DNA from 2 places in the Psychrobacillus sp. NPDC058041 genome. Region 1 is predicted to be linked to the other one. Evidence: predicted binding sites of a transcription regulator. Region 1 holds the regulator's gene; the other holds the start of a gene.
The links. Region 1 encodes LexA, which represses DNA repair genes until DNA is damaged. Its sites were predicted from a motif close to CGAACATATGTTCG; they were not measured.
Positions count from the first base shown of each region.

Region 2: uvrB (excinuclease ABC subunit UvrB) is a predicted target of LexA. The motif match lies at 3,291-3,304, and genes of this name have one in related genera.

Region 1 covers NZ_JBHVRO010000002.1:2,983-10,846, forward strand. The annotation lists gene ACFVR1_RS02530 (amino acid ABC transporter ATP-binding protein) at 1-625, shown strand, start outside; gene ACFVR1_RS02535 (OsmC family protein) at 646-1,065, shown strand; gene ACFVR1_RS02540 (manganese efflux pump MntP) at 1,253-1,822, shown strand; gene lexA (transcriptional repressor LexA) at 2,040-2,660, opposite strand; gene yneA (cell division suppressor protein YneA) at 2,835-3,152, shown strand; gene ACFVR1_RS02555 (YneB family resolvase-like protein) at 3,149-3,796, shown strand; gene ACFVR1_RS02560 (DUF896 domain-containing protein) at 3,862-4,095, shown strand; gene tkt (transketolase) at 4,181-6,181, shown strand; gene ACFVR1_RS02570 (YneF family protein) at 6,331-6,555, shown strand; gene ACFVR1_RS02575 (alpha/beta hydrolase) at 6,578-7,507, opposite strand; gene ACFVR1_RS02580 (hydroxymethylglutaryl-CoA lyase) at 7,519-7,864, opposite strand, start outside.
Region 2 covers NZ_JBHVRO010000011.1:86,129-93,992, reverse strand. The annotation lists gene uvrA (excinuclease ABC subunit UvrA) at 1-1,239, opposite strand, end outside; gene uvrB (excinuclease ABC subunit UvrB) at 1,244-3,226, opposite strand; gene ACFVR1_RS16270 (IDEAL domain-containing protein) at 3,344-3,580, opposite strand; gene ACFVR1_RS16265 (competence protein ComK) at 3,757-4,299, shown strand; gene ACFVR1_RS16260 (YhjD family protein) at 4,296-4,661, opposite strand; gene ACFVR1_RS16255 (EAL and HDOD domain-containing protein) at 4,825-6,054, opposite strand; gene ACFVR1_RS16250 (enoyl-CoA hydratase-related protein) at 6,213-6,989, shown strand; gene ACFVR1_RS16245 (HEAT repeat domain-containing protein) at 7,243-7,731, opposite strand.

The DNA.
Region 1 (7,864 bases):
TACTCTTTTACGTTGCTTAAACGGACTAGAAACGATTACAAGTGGAACTATATTTGTTAATGATCATCAACTACGAGCAACTGATAAGAAAAAGGTACGCCAAAAAACAATTCATGCCATACGTCAAGATACTGGTATGGTTTTTCAGCAGTTTAACCTATATCCGCATAAAACAGTTATTGAAAATGTAATGGAAGCATTAATTGTCGTTAAGAAACAGTCGAAGGAAAAAGCAAAGATAATAGCTAGCCAATTATTAAAACGAGTTGACCTGCAAGAAAAGGAAGATGTTTATCCTTCTAAACTATCAGGTGGACAACAACAACGTGTAGCAATTGCTCGTGCACTAGCAATGGAACCACAAATTATGTTATTTGATGAACCAACATCAGCGTTAGATCCTGAACTTGTTGGAGAAGTGTTAAAAGTGATGAAAGAATTAGCTGATGAGGGAATGACGATGGTCATCGTAACACATGAGATGAATTTTGCCCAAAATGTAGCTAATCGTATTTTGTTTATGGCGGATGGACAAATCATCGAAGATGCAGAACCAAAGTCATTCTTTACACAACCTGCAACAGAACGTGCGCAAAAATTTTTAGCAAAAGTAAAAGAATTCTAAGAAAAGAAAGGTTGATAAAAATGGAAGTAATAGCAAAATGGCAAGGAGGACGTGCATTTGAAGCAAAAGGTCCATCAGGATATCCAATGTATATGGATGCAACGCCAAATTATGGAGGCGAAGGCAATGCCCCAACACCTACTGAAATGCTACTCAGTTCACTAGCGGGTTGTATTGGAATTGACGTTACAATGATATTAAAGCCACATTTAGATAAAATTGAGTCCATAGAAATTAAAGTAGATGGCTCTCGACGAGAAGAATTGCCAACTGCATTTACTGCTGCTTCGTTATTATTCGATGTAAGAGGAGATATTGACGCAAAGAAAGTAGTACGTGCAATTAAATTAGGAGAAGAGAAATATTGTGCTGTATCTGCATCCTTGAAGGCTGAAATAGCCTATCGTTTAATCTTAAATGGTAATGAAATTGAAGTATAAAGAATTCTAAAAACAATAGATGCAAAAACCGTTTATTGTGTTTTTAGTGAAATAAAGTACTCCTTCATCCATATGGTTGAAGGAGTTTTTTATGCAATCAAAGCATCGAAAATAAAAATTTTTTTAACAAAAAAAAAAATCCTGCATATCCTTTTAAATAGAGATCAAAGGTCTTGGGGAGGATAAAATGCATTGGATAACTATTATCCTTATAGGGATAGCAGCTAATTTAGACAATTTAGGAATAGGTTTGGCCTACGGAATAAAACAAACTAAAATACCTATCTTTTCAAATGTAACAATAGCGATTATTTCAATGGTAGTCGCTTATGTTGCAGTTGTAAGTGGAGAAATTATCACTAACTATATTCCAATATTACATGCAAACCTTTTGGGGAGTTCCTTACTTTGTATAATCGGTCTATGGACTATTTTATCAAGTATACTTTCTAACGAGGATACAGCCAAAAAAACAGAACAAATTGATAAAGATGGAAATAATATTATTTCTGTTAGAGAAGCAATTAGCTTAGGGTTTATATTATCTGTGAACTGTTTAATAAGTGGAATTGCAATTGGAGCAAGTGGGATATCAGCTATTTGGACTGTAATTTCTATAGGTTTTTTTTCAATCTTGACCGTTGGTATTGGAAGTCATTTTGGTTTGTTACTAAATAAAACATTTATTGGTAAATATTCTATAACTATTTCAGGTGGCATACTAATTTTTATTGGTTTATACGAGATGCTGGATTAAGAATTGTATTATCTATCTAACATAAATCTTTTTTCTAAATGAAATACGTTTTTTTGTATCAAATATTGAATGAAATCATAAATAAAAACCCCTCAACCATAAAGGTAAAGGGGTTTTTTCGATGATCTAAACGAAAATGTCCACTTTTCGTTTAGATATGATATCGGCTCTATTTCATAATACGTATTATAGTAGATTATGTCAAGTTGCCGAGTGTCTATTGAATATGACGATAAACTCCTACTACTTTACCTAATATAGATACTTGGTTGACAATAATCGGCTCCATTGTAGAATTTTCAGGTTGCAAACGGAAATAAGACTTTTCTTTAAAGAAACGTTTTACTGTAGCTTCATCATCTTCTGTCATAGCAACAACTATTTCACCATTATTAGCTGACTGTTGTTGTTTTACAACTACATAATCTCCGTTTAAAATACCCGCTTCAATCATGCTATCACCCATAATTTCAAGCATGAAAAGGTTATCATCAGATGTTCCAAACGTTTCAGGAAGTGGGAAGAACTCCTCTACATTTTCAATTGCTGTATTAGGAAGGCCAGCTGTTACTTTACCAACTAAGGGTACGTGAACAACTCCTTGTTTTTCTATTATTGAATTAACACTGTCAAGTATTTCAATTGCACGAGGTTTAGTAGGATCTCTTCTAATTAAACCTTTGCTTTCCAACCTAGCCAAATGACCATGTACAGTTGAGCTTGAGGCTAGTCCAACTGCTTCGCCAATTTCACGCACGGAAGGTGGATAACCTTTTTTTCTTACTTCCTCTTTAATAAAAGCTAAAATATCTTCTTGTCTTTTAGATGCTTTCTTCAATACCTTCACCTCTTTAAATAATAATAAGCGTTGTTCTCATTCTTATTTATAGTATATCAGTCTCTTATCCAATATGCAAACATAGGTTCTGAAAAGGTATTGACAAAAACATGTGTTCGTTTTAATATGAAAATAGATAAAGCGAACAGATATTCTAAAACGGGGGAACTTTGAATGAAACTACTTAAAAAAAATTATTTTCTAACTATATTTTTGGGATTAAGTTTATCTTTTATAATGACAATTGCATTTATAAATTCTAGTGGTGAAAAACATGACTATCCTATTATAATTGAACATGGAGATTCTTTATGGGAATTAGCCGATAAGTTTGGCTCAGATAAGTCAAAAGCAGATTGGATTAATGAAGTAATGGCATTAAACAACTTACATTCAGCACATATTAAAGCAGGAGACATACTTATTATCCCAAATAGGTCAAATCAGGTTAATCTTGATCATTCTACAGAGCTAGCAGGTATAAGCCAATGAAAGCAGTAATTTATTGTCGTGTCAGCACAGAGAAAGAAACGCAAGAAACTTCATTAGCAAGACAAGAAGAAGAATTAATTCAATTTGCTGTTCTTCAAGGGTATGAAGTAAAAAGAGTATTTATAGATAAACATAGTGGCTATGATATTGAAAGAGATGGATTGCTTGATTTATTATCATTTATCAAAGAACAGACAATAGATGCTGTATTTGTACAAGATGAGACTCGAATTGGACGCGGAAATGGACGAATGGCAGTATTACATCTTCTTCAAAAAACAAATACTTCTGTTATTACTTTACAAGATAAAGGTGTATTAAATTTGAATGAGATGGACTCCATGTTATTAGAAATTCTTGCCCTTGTTGAAGAATATCAACGAAAACTACACAATGCGAAAATTAAACGGGGAATGAAGCGTGCGGTTTCCCAAGGATTTCGTCCTGAGAGGAATCTAAAAACTCTAGGTAACCCTGAAGGCAGAGAGCGGATTGATATTCCGGTTCAAGAAATAGTAAGATTGCGCAATGCTGGTTTAACATATGAAGAAATTACCTTTACGTTAAAAGGATTAGGTTTTGAAATAAGTAAAGCAACAGTTCATAGAAGATATATTGAATTTATTGAAGCACACGGAGGTTAAAGGCTTGCACTCTGTGTGTTTTTTCCTTACCTTTAAATAAGAATAAATTTTAAAGGGTGAATAATATGTTAAGTAAAGAAAAACTTGAACGAATAAGTGAGCTTTCAAGAAAATCAAAATCGGCTGGCTTGTCTATTGAGGAAGCAAAAGAACAAAGTGCATTAAGAAAAGAATATTTAGAGACATTTCGCACAACGATGAGAGATACAATTGAGAGTGTAAAAGTTGTTGACATTGAAGGTAATGATGTGACGCCACTTAAAGTACAACAAGCTAAAAAAGGGAAATTTCTGAATTAACTAATCATTACGAAACCATTGATAATGCATACATTGTTGTCTAAACTAGAAGTATAGAAAAAATTAGCTCGAGAGGATGTCACTAATGTCATTACAAACAGATTTACTTGCAATTAATACAATCCGTACTTTATCAATTGATGCAATAGATAAAGCGAACTCTGGTCATCCAGGTCTTCCAATGGGAGCTGCACCAATGGCATATACGCTATGGACAAAACATTTACGCCATAACCCAAATAATCCGAACTGGTTCAATCGTGACCGTTTTGTTTTATCAGCGGGACATGGTTCTATGCTTTTATATAGTTTACTTCATCTTGGTGGGTACGATTTACCAATGGAAGAAATTAAAAACTTCCGTCAATGGAATTCAAAAACACCAGGACATCCAGAGTTCGGTCATACTGCAGGAGTAGAAGCTACAACTGGCCCTCTTGGACAAGGTATTGGAATGGCTGTTGGAATGGCTATGGCAGAGGCACACTTAGCTGCTACATATAATCGTCCAAACTATAATATTGTTGATCATTACACATTTGCACTTTGTGGAGACGGAGATTTAATGGAAGGTGTCGCAGCTGAAGCAATTTCTCTTGCCGGACATTTGCAATTAGATAAATTAATCGTACTTTATGATAGTAACGATATTTCTTTAGATGGTGACCTGCATAAATCATTCTCAGAAAAAACGGAGAAACGTTTTGAATCTTATGGATGGAATTATATTTTAGTCCAAGATGGAAATGATATTGAGGAAATTTCATCTGCAATAGAAAAAGCAAAAGCTCAAAATGATAAACCAACCCTAATTGAAGTTAAAACTGTAATAGGATTTGGTTCACCAAACAGAGCTGGTAAATCAGATGCACATGGTATGCCACTTGGAAAAGAAGAATCACTATTAACGAAAGAAGCATATCAATGGTCATCAGAGGAAGATTTCTATGTTCCAGAAGAAGTGTATGAAGCTTTTAAAGCTGCTTCTAATCGATTAGGTGTTGATGAAGAAAAATCTTGGAATGAGAAATTTAATACTTATTCCTCTGAGTTCCCAGAGCTTGCTGGAACATTAAAACAAGCGATTAACGGCGAGATTCCTGAAAACTTTGATGCTGCTATGAAGGATTACGAAGAAGGTACTTCTCATGCAACTCGATCTGCATCAGGTGATGCAATTAACGCAATCGCTCAAAACCTTCCTTCATTCTTTGGAGGAAGTGCGGATTTAGCTGGTTCTAACAAAACGACGATGAAGAATGCAGGAGATTTTTCTGCAGAAAACTATGAAGGCAAAAACATTTGGTTTGGTGTACGTGAATTTGCTATGGGAGCTGCCCTTAACGGTATGGCATTACATGGTGGTTTACATGTGTTCGGTGGTACTTTCTTTGTATTTAGTGATTATGTAAGACCAGCGATTCGTTTATCTGCTCTTATGGGACTTCCTGTAACGTATGTATTTACACATGATAGTATTGCTGTTGGTGAAGATGGACCTACTCATGAGCCAATAGAACATTTAGCTTCTTTACGTGCAATGCCAGGATTGTCTGTAATCCGTCCGGCAGATGCTATTGAAACAAATGAAGCTTGGAAGCTTGCAGTTTCTTCAAAAGATCATCCGACTGTACTTGTACTTTCAAGACAAAACCTTCCGACCCTAAAAGGATCAGTAGAACAAGCAAGCGAAGGCGTTTCAAAAGGAGCTTATATCGTTTCACCAAAAGCAAACGCAGAAGCAATTCTACTAGCAACTGGATCAGAAGTAAGTCTTGCAGTTGAAGCTCAAAAAGCACTTGCAAATGAAGGAATTCAAGTTTCAGTAGTATCTATGCCATCTTGGGATCTTTTTGAGCAACAAGATGATGCATATAAAAAATCAGTACTTCCTTCACATTTAACAAAACGTCTAGCTATCGAAATGGGATCTTCACTAGGATGGCATCGTTATGTTGGATTTGAGGGAGATGTTATCGCAATCGACAAATTTGGTGCTAGTGCTCCTGGCGAAATTGTAATGAAAGAATACGGTTTCTCAGTTGAAAATGTCGTTTCTAAAATGAAAAACTTACTACAAAAATAAGAAATATATAAAAGCAATTCGAATACTTGTAAACAAAAGTATTCGAATTGCTTTTTTATTTGAAATTATATAGTATGCTTTAAGAATCTATAGTATAATTTTCAGTGGTGTCTTGTACACGTAGACAAGAACGTAAAGGAGGAGAAATTATGTTAGCGACTTGGATCTGGATTATTATTGTAATCGTTGCTTTAATCGGTGGTGCAGTAATTGGATTTTTTGCAGCACGTAAATATATGATGAAATATTTAAAAGAAAATCCACCTATCAATGAACAAATGCTTCGTATGATGATGGCTCAAATGGGACGTAAGCCTTCTGAAAAACAAGTAAAACAAATGATGAATCAAATGAATAAAATGCAAAATAAATAAAAGCACTCATTCTTGAGTGCTTTTATTTATTGAGTAAATTATTTTGTTGTAAGAAGTCTGCAACTACTTGTTCGTATTCCTCACTATTTTCATTAAAGGATTTGGCATGAGCCCCTAATTCGAATAGTTTTAATGATTTTGGGCCTTTTTTCTTCTCATACAATTCTTCCGTCATTTTAGGGAGAATGAAATCATCTTGTAAACTATGGATAAAAAGTACGGGTTTTTCTATATGATCGACTACATCAATAGGAGATACTAAATTTAAAGTATACCCATCACGCATTTTTAAAAATAAATTAGCAAATCTAATAGCTAAACTTGAACGAAGTGGAGTAGTTTGTCGCATAATATTCAACACTTGGTCTTCGAAATCTGAAAATGAGCAATCAGAAATATAAAAATCCGCATCGTCCTTTATAGATCCTGCATACAGTAGTGTCGTTGCTGCGCCCATCGATTCTCCGTGAATTCCAATAATAGCACTTTCTCCAGCTCGCTTACGAACAACTTCTAAAATGGATTGCAAATCTATTTTTTCATAAAAACCAAAACTAGTTGTTTTTCCACCAGAATCTCCGTGTCTTCGGTGATCATACACAACACTGTTAAATCCTAAACGTTCAAACATTCGAACAAATCGAAGTGAATTAATTTTATTTTCAGTTACTCCATGACAAATAACAACGTAATTATTTGTCTGTAATGGTTCGACAAAGATTGCTTTAAGTGAATAACCGTTTTTCGATTCAATCCATTTTTCGGTTTTGTTGACTTCACGAAACCAGGCTTCGTCTAAGCGTTTAGATGTTATCTCACGATTTAATATAAAGTCATCTTCCTTTTTCTTCATATACATGAGCTTATTTGTTACTAAATAGCCAAAGACTGTAGTAGCAGCTGTTAAAATACTTGTTAATAAACTCGTCCAAATAATTACACGTTTTTTCATCGCATCAACCCCTAATTATTTTTAATTAGTTTATACATCCCGGTCTCAATTGGTCTTGAAACAAAAGGTGCGATTATATCAATAGCTTTTACAAATAATTCAAGATTAATATTTGTTTCAATATCCATTTGGTGTAGCATATTCACAACATCTTCAGTTGCTACATTTCCTGTTGCTCCTGGTGCAAAAGGGCAACCACCTAAGCCACCAGCTGAGCTATCGAAACGATCAACTCCTGCTTGAAGGGCTGCAAAGATATTAGCCAATCCCATTTTTCTAGTATCATGGAAATGAGCTGTAATTAGAGTTGTTGGAAACTCATTTTTAAGTAATTCAAACAGTAAATAACTTTCTTGT
Region 2 (7,864 bases), on a different contig from region 1:
TCGATATCCTTTACAAGTTGGGCAATTATGTTGAGCCATATATTTTTCCATTTGTTCCCGAATATAATCCGAGGATGTATCTTTATATCTTCGTTCAATATTGGATAGGACTCCTTCAAATTGAATCTTGTTGTCTCGTACTTGTCCAAATTCATTTTCATAGCGAAAATGAATTTTATCTTCTCCAGAACCATACATAATTTTATTCCACTGATCTATCGGCAATTTCTCTACGGGCACATTCATTTTTATTTTGTAGTGTTTACATACTGCTTCTAATAATTTGGGATAGTACTGTGAGCTTGTTGGTTGCCAAGCAATAATAGCCCCTTCTTCAAGTGTTAGCGATTTATCGGGAACTACTAATTCGGGATCCACTTCTAGTTTTGTTCCTAATCCATCACATTCTGTGCATGCACCGAAAGGACTATTGAAAGAAAACATCCGCGGTTCTAACTCACCTATAGAAAAACCACAAATCGGACATGCATGATGTTCGCTAAATAAAATTTCTTCATGTTCCATCACGTCAATTAATACTTTTCCATCAGCAATTCGCAGTGCGGATTCCAACGAATCACTTAAACGAGGTGCTACTCCCTCCTTCATCACAATCCGGTCAATAACTACTTCTATATTATGTTTTTTATTTTTATCTAAATTAATATCATCATCTAAATCGATTAACTCACCGTCTATTCGGACACGTACATATCCTTGTTTCTTCATATCTTCTAACAATTTCACATGAGTGCCTTTTCTACCAGAGACGATGGGAGCTAATACTTGCATACGCGTTTTTTCAGGATACTCGCTCAAACGATCGACCATTTGTTCAATCGTTTGTGAGCTAATCTCAATACCGTGGGTTGGACATATCGGTTTTCCTACACGGGCAAATAATAGACGTAAATAATCGTAAATTTCCGTTACAGTCGCTACAGTGGAACGTGGATTTTTACTCGTCGTTTTTTGGTCAATAGAAATTGCAGGTGAAAGTCCCTCAATAACATCTACATCTGGTTTATCCATCTGCCCTAAAAATTGTCGTGCATAAGCTGATAGGGACTCCACATAACGTCGTTGTCCTTCCGCATATATCGTATCAAATGCTAATGAAGATTTTCCAGATCCAGACAAGCCTGTCATCACAACAAGCTTATCCCTCGGTATTTTTAAGCTTACATTTTTTAAGTTATGTGCTCGTGCACCTTGTATAATAATCTCTTGATTTTTCACACTATCATCCTTCCAACTTCAATTCCAGGATTGCATCACGTAATTCTGCTGCACGTTCAAAGTTAAGCGCTTTGGCCGATTCCTTCATTTCTTTTTCAAGATTTACTAGTAATGCTGCCTTCTCTTCTTTTGTTAATGGTTTACCACTCGTTAACTGCTGCGCATATGTAGCCTCTTCTTCTGCAACTTGCGATGCACGAATAACCTCTCTAATTTTCTTCTCGATAGTTTTCGGTGTTATTCCATGCTTTTCATTGTATTCTAATTGAATGGAACGTCGGCGTTCTGTTTCATCAATTGCTTTACGCATAGAATCGGTCATTTTATCTGCGTACATGATTACTTCTCCATGCGAATTTCGTGCAGCTCTTCCAATCGTTTGAATTAAGGAACGTTCGGAGCGTAAAAATCCTTCTTTATCGGCATCTAAGATTGCGACAAGGGATACTTCTGGAATATCAATGCCTTCTCGAAGTAAGTTAATACCGATTAATACATCATACGTTCCCAAACGGAGTTCTCTTATTATTTCAATTCGTTCTAGTGTTTTTACTTCAGAATGCAAATATTGAACTTTAATTCCAATTTCTTTTAAATAATCGGTTAAGTCCTCTGACATTTTCTTCGTTAATGTTGTTATTAGCACTCGCTCATTTTTTAGGGTTCTCTCATGTATTTCATTGATTAAGTCATCTATTTGACCTTCAATTGGTTTCACTGTAATAACTGGATCTAATAACCCTGTTGGACGAATAATTTGTTCGACCATATCCGGAGTATGTTCTAATTCGTATGGACCTGGAGTAGCGGATACGAAGATAGCTTGATGAACATGATCTTCATATTCGCTAAAAGTAAGCGGTCGGTTATCAAGAGCAGATGGTAATCTGAAACCATGATTTACTAGTACCGACTTTCTTGCTTGGTCACCATTATACATTCCTCTTACTTGGGGTAACGAAACATGACTTTCATCTACTACTATTAAAAAGTCTTTCGGAAAATAATCGAGCAACGTATACGGTGTTGCCCCTGCTTCACGCAAAGTTAGATGACGAGAGTAGTTTTCAATTCCTGAACAAAAACCCATTTCTCTCATCATTTCTAAATCATAGTTTGTCCGCTGTTCCAATCGTTGTGCTTCTAGTAACTTGTCTTCACTTCGTAAAATTTTAAGTTGTTCCTCTAGTTCTTTTTCTATATTTTCAATAGCTAGGAGCATTTTTTCTTCACGTGTAACGAAGTGGGAAGCCGGAAATATTGCTACATGATCTCGTTCCGCTAATATCTCCCCTGTCAATGCGTCTACTTCACGTATTCGATCAATATCATCTCCAAAAAATTCTACTCGTAGACATTTTTCATCGCGAGAGGCTGGAAAAATTTCCACAACATCGCCTCTTACGCGAAATGTCCCTCGTGTAAAGTTAATATCATTTCGCTCATATTGAATATCAACTAACTTTCGCAGAAGCTGGTTCCTTTCTATTTCCATGCCCGTTCGAAGTGAAACGACCATTTCTTTATATTCCTCTGGATTTCCGAGACCATAGATACAAGAAACTGACGCAATAATAATGACATCTTTTCTTTCGAACAAAGAAGATGTCGCCGAGTGACGAAGCTTATCAATCTCTTCGTTTATACTCGAATCTTTTTCTATATATGTGTCCGTTTGTGGTACGTACGCTTCCGGTTGATAATAATCATAATAACTGACGAAATATTCCACTGCATTATTTGGAAAGAACTCTTTAAATTCACTATATAGCTGTCCTGCAAGTGTCTTATTATGCGCCATCACAAGTGTTGGTTTATTTGTTTGTTGAATAACATTTGATATTGTAAACGTCTTCCCGGTACCAGTAGCACCAAGCAACGTTTGATGTTTTTTTCCTTCTCGCACACCTTCTACTAGTTGTTCGATTGCTTTTATTTGATCCCCTGCTGGTTCATACGGAGCTTGTAAATCGAATAGTTGATCCATAGTATGCCTCCTACGGTTTAGATGTTTTTAGTTTAACATAATTCGTTTTTAAAAACGAAGAAAACGAACGTATGTTTTTTGAATTAGAAAAGAAAAGCCGCTCTGCATAAGCGGCTTTTACTTTGTACTTTGTAATTGTTGTAATGCTTTCGTATACTTCATAAATGACACCTGATCTTTTTGATCAAGAGCTTCATCAATCAATTTTAATAATCGATAACTACTTTGTTCCCGGTGGATAATGTTCAAAAACATATCAAGATATATTTCATTCAACAATTTTTCGGCAGAACTTTCTTTACCGGTTTGACCCATTGCTTTCAAAAAATCTGCATATGAATATTGTTTGTCCATCTCCATCACCCCGATGCCTTTTATCCATTATATAAAAGTAAAACAAGAGTTGCAATCATTTTGAGAAAATTGTGATTTTGAGATTATTTCTAAAATTTTAAAAATTCGTTATATTTTCTTGCTTTATTTCCAAATTTAACTATAATTGATGTATAAACTACTAAGGAGTGAATATTATGTCAAAAAAAGTAGATGATAAATCCTTCCTAGTTTCATTTGAAACTGCGGTATTACAGCCAGTTCGAATAAATAACAAGATTTATACAAAGGTTACTAATATTTCAGGAGAGTCCATCCTAATAGGTAAGAAGCCTTATGATATTGTTCGTCAATCATGTGCCTATTACGGTTCTTCTTTTCAACAAGCTAAAAATTTTTCAAAAGATACTCTCGGCAATTACCTTAAGCTACCAATAGTTGTGGCTCATGACTATGGAAGCCCTTTTATTTTAATACCACTTTTGTCTCCAAAATCGGATTTAAATGTTTGGTTTTCACTTAAAGCTATTGACAGGTTTGAAACAAGTGAGGATGGCTGTACGGTAGTATTAATAAATGGTAAAAAGATTGCAGTAAACTCCTCCACCATTACGTTAAGCAAACAAGTGGGGTTTGCAAATCTTCTAAAAATGCATTTTTTAAAAAGAATGAGTCGTCTATCACATACTGAATTCTTAACATCACGTAATCAATTTTCTCAGAAATATTTCCAAGACTAACGAATTTTTTCTACTAGAGCGAAGTACATAGAAAGTAGTTCTTCCACTCTGTTACGGAGGCGGACGTTTAGATAACGACGATGTTCCTCATACCCACCATGAAAAAAAACATATTCAGTGAACATATCATCCCCTTCCCCACGAAGAACTTTCATACTATGTCGCTTCATATAAATATGCGTTTCTTTTAATTCTTTTTGTACATGCTTTGCCGCTTCTTCAACCATGGATATATACGGCCGCTTCAACTTAAAGGGAGCTTGCTCAAAAATCGTTCGATCTTTCTCTAAAATAGTTAATACCATTGGGAGATAGATCATGTTTTCTAAATATGGTATTGATTCTTCCGGTATTAGTGGCATGTCGCATTCTCCTTTTTAAGAACACTTGTTCTACCCTAATTGTACATCTTTTGTAGGAAAACGCAACATTCTAGAATAAATATTTTCTTCCAATTTAATGAACTAAAAGTAAAAGCCTCGATGAGCAAATTAAAAGCTCATCGAGACTATTTATTATCAGTCATTATTTTATAATTTCAGCAGCCCAACGACGTGCTTCTAAGTAAAAATCATTTATTATAGCGTGCTCAATACCAAGCAGGTCCGCTCCAGCTACTATATCGTTCCATCGAACTTCATCACATGCGATGGTAAGTTCTAAATAAGGTGTCATTTCAGTTGCTGTGCCAACCAGTGTTTCTGCCACTTCATCTGAAAGAGGCAGCTCCTTTAATAATTGATTCATGGAACGGTGCAATAATGCATCAATTAAAGAAAACATCCCTATTATGAAATATTCAGAAGCGTTTGGTAAAAGCTTGCGTCTTGCTAGTAAATCGCAAAACTTTGCTCTAAATAATGAAGCTTCAATGAGAGCCAACCCATCTCCTGAATGATTTATCCTTGTTTCCCGAAGCATTAAAACATATAACCAATGATTTAATTCTTCTAAACCAAGCATGAGTACGCCTTGCTTAATAGAACGCACCTTTGATTTCGTACGGACAGCAGGCGAATTAATCATCTTTAACACTTTGAACGATAGAGAAACATCCCGTTCGATTTCATCTGCAATCTCCTCGATTGAGGCAGACTTATCTCGCAATAAGTTAATGATTCGAAAATATTGCGCCATATTTGTAGGTATTTCAGTCCCTTTAATAATTTCCGGTTTAGCAAAGAAATAACCTTGAAAAAGCGTATATCCTGCCTCTTTTGCCTCGTAAAATTCGGCCCGTGTTTCCACTTTTTCCGCAAGCAAAACAACATTCGGATAATTCGCTTTAACAATTCGTTCTATAGCTTCTCTTTCTTTCGTTGTACTTGAAAGAAAATCTACCTTAATGAAGTTAACAATAGAGAAAAGCTCATCATACAAAGTAACATTTTTTTGAAGGACAAAATCATCAAGAGCAATTAAAAAACCAAGGGATTTTATTTTCCGTATTTTTTGAAGTAAAGAAACCGTAATAGGAATATCCTCTAATATTTCTACAATTATTCGATCCGCTGGAAATTTCGCAAATACTTCTTCCTCTAACAAATTTTCTGTAAAATTAATAAAACAAAGTTTTTCTCCAGCTAATTCATTAATTCCAATCGTAAGGAACGAATTTACCAACACATCTAAAGTAGCTGTATCACCGTCTAGAATGGGGAAAGAATCACTTTGACCATCTCTATATAATAATTCATAACCAAAAATACGCTCATTTTTAGTAAAAATAGGTTGTCTCGCAACAAAAATGTCCACGTGAATTCCTCAAATCTTTGTGATTTCAATAACATAATTGTACCAAACAGGAAAAGGAAAATCGACCTATTTTGAATCCATTTCCTATAGATGACAGACTACTAGTAAAATGATATGTTTTGTATGGGGAACTAATTGTATTTTTAGGGGGAAACGAAATGAAATCGATTTATTATGAACAGCACGGAAATTTGGCATATGTAACTCTTAATAGACCTGAAGCACTAAATGCATTTAATTACGAAATGCTTCGAGAGCTAGGCGATATCACAGAATCCATTCGTATAAATCCAGATATCCGCGTCGTAATTTTCACAGGAGCTGGAACGAAATCATTTAGTGTGGGAGCAGACTTAAAAGAACGAAAAAATTTAACCGATCAACAAGTAAAACGAAATATTTATAAAATTGGTGAAGTATTCTCCGCTATAGAAAATCTTCCACAACCAACGATTGCTATGCTAAATGGCTATGCCTTTGGTGGAGGTACAGAACTTGCACTTGCATGTGATTTTCGAATTGCAGCAGATGATATTCAATTAGGATTAACTGAAACAAGTTTAGCCATTATTCCAGGAGCAGGTGGTACACAACGTCTACCACGCCTTATTGGAGAAGCAAAAGCACTAGAGCTTATTTTAACAGCAAAAAGACTAAAAGCAGAAGAAGCACTAGCATACGGTTTAGTAACAAAAGTTACATCGCGTGAAACATTAATAGTAGAAACAGAAAACTTTGCAGCATTAATGCTTGCCAATGGACCTATCGCCCTTCAACAAGCAAAGTTTGCTATCAAACACGGCATGAATGTAGACTTACATACAGGGTTAAATATTGAACGTAAAGCTTACGAAATCACTATTCCAACAGAAGATCGAGTAGAAGCATTAAATGCGTTTAGTGAGAAAAGAAAACCTGTGTTTAAAGGAAAATGACCGTTAAGGGCACCTTGGCACCACCTTTTCTGGGTGCTTGAGACTGCACATTATTAAAATTAAAGGAGCGTGAAGTGTCTAAGTCACTTCACGCTCCTTTAATTCGGTAATCTTATAGCGGTTGTTTGTCCGTCGCCATCTTAGGAAGTATAGAGACATGGTGCATATGGTTTGGGTGGAATACTACAAACCAATCAGGTTCTCCAAATCTTTTAATAGGAATTTAAATTTATTAAAAGTCCCATAAAAGATATTATTCCCATCCTAATTCTTCTAAAGAGTCAATTAGAAATTCTTTCTGATCAGTTATGCGATCAATTTTTTTCTGAATAATGCTTATACATTTTTCCTTTGTTTCACTTGAGATATTTTCGGAATGAGAATCTATCAAAATAAATGCCTGTCTGCTCACCTCAAAACTATCTTCACCTAACAATTCAGCAAACAGTTCTATATACTCTGTGCACGGAAAAGATTCTAAAGCATACAATATTGTACCTCTAGCACCTATAGTATTTGGGTTTTTCAGTAAACTTATCAAAGGTTCTATAGCTTCATTACTTCCAATGTCAGCTAATGCTATAGCAATTGAATTTCTCAACTTAGCATTTTTTGTAGTTAATACATGATGAATCAAAAGATGAACTGCTTCAACTATCTTTTTACTACCTAGTTCTTCTACTATAGCAATAGCTTCATCAACTTTATTATCAGCTATTTTACTATCTAGTTTTCCTAACATTACTATCACACCTCTACTTTACTAAGTAATGGTAATTATTGATAATTCCACTGTGGTCATTAATTAATATCCTAATGCTTTTAATAAGCAAGATTGTTCACACAAAAGAAAACCTTAAAAACCTAGGGCTCAA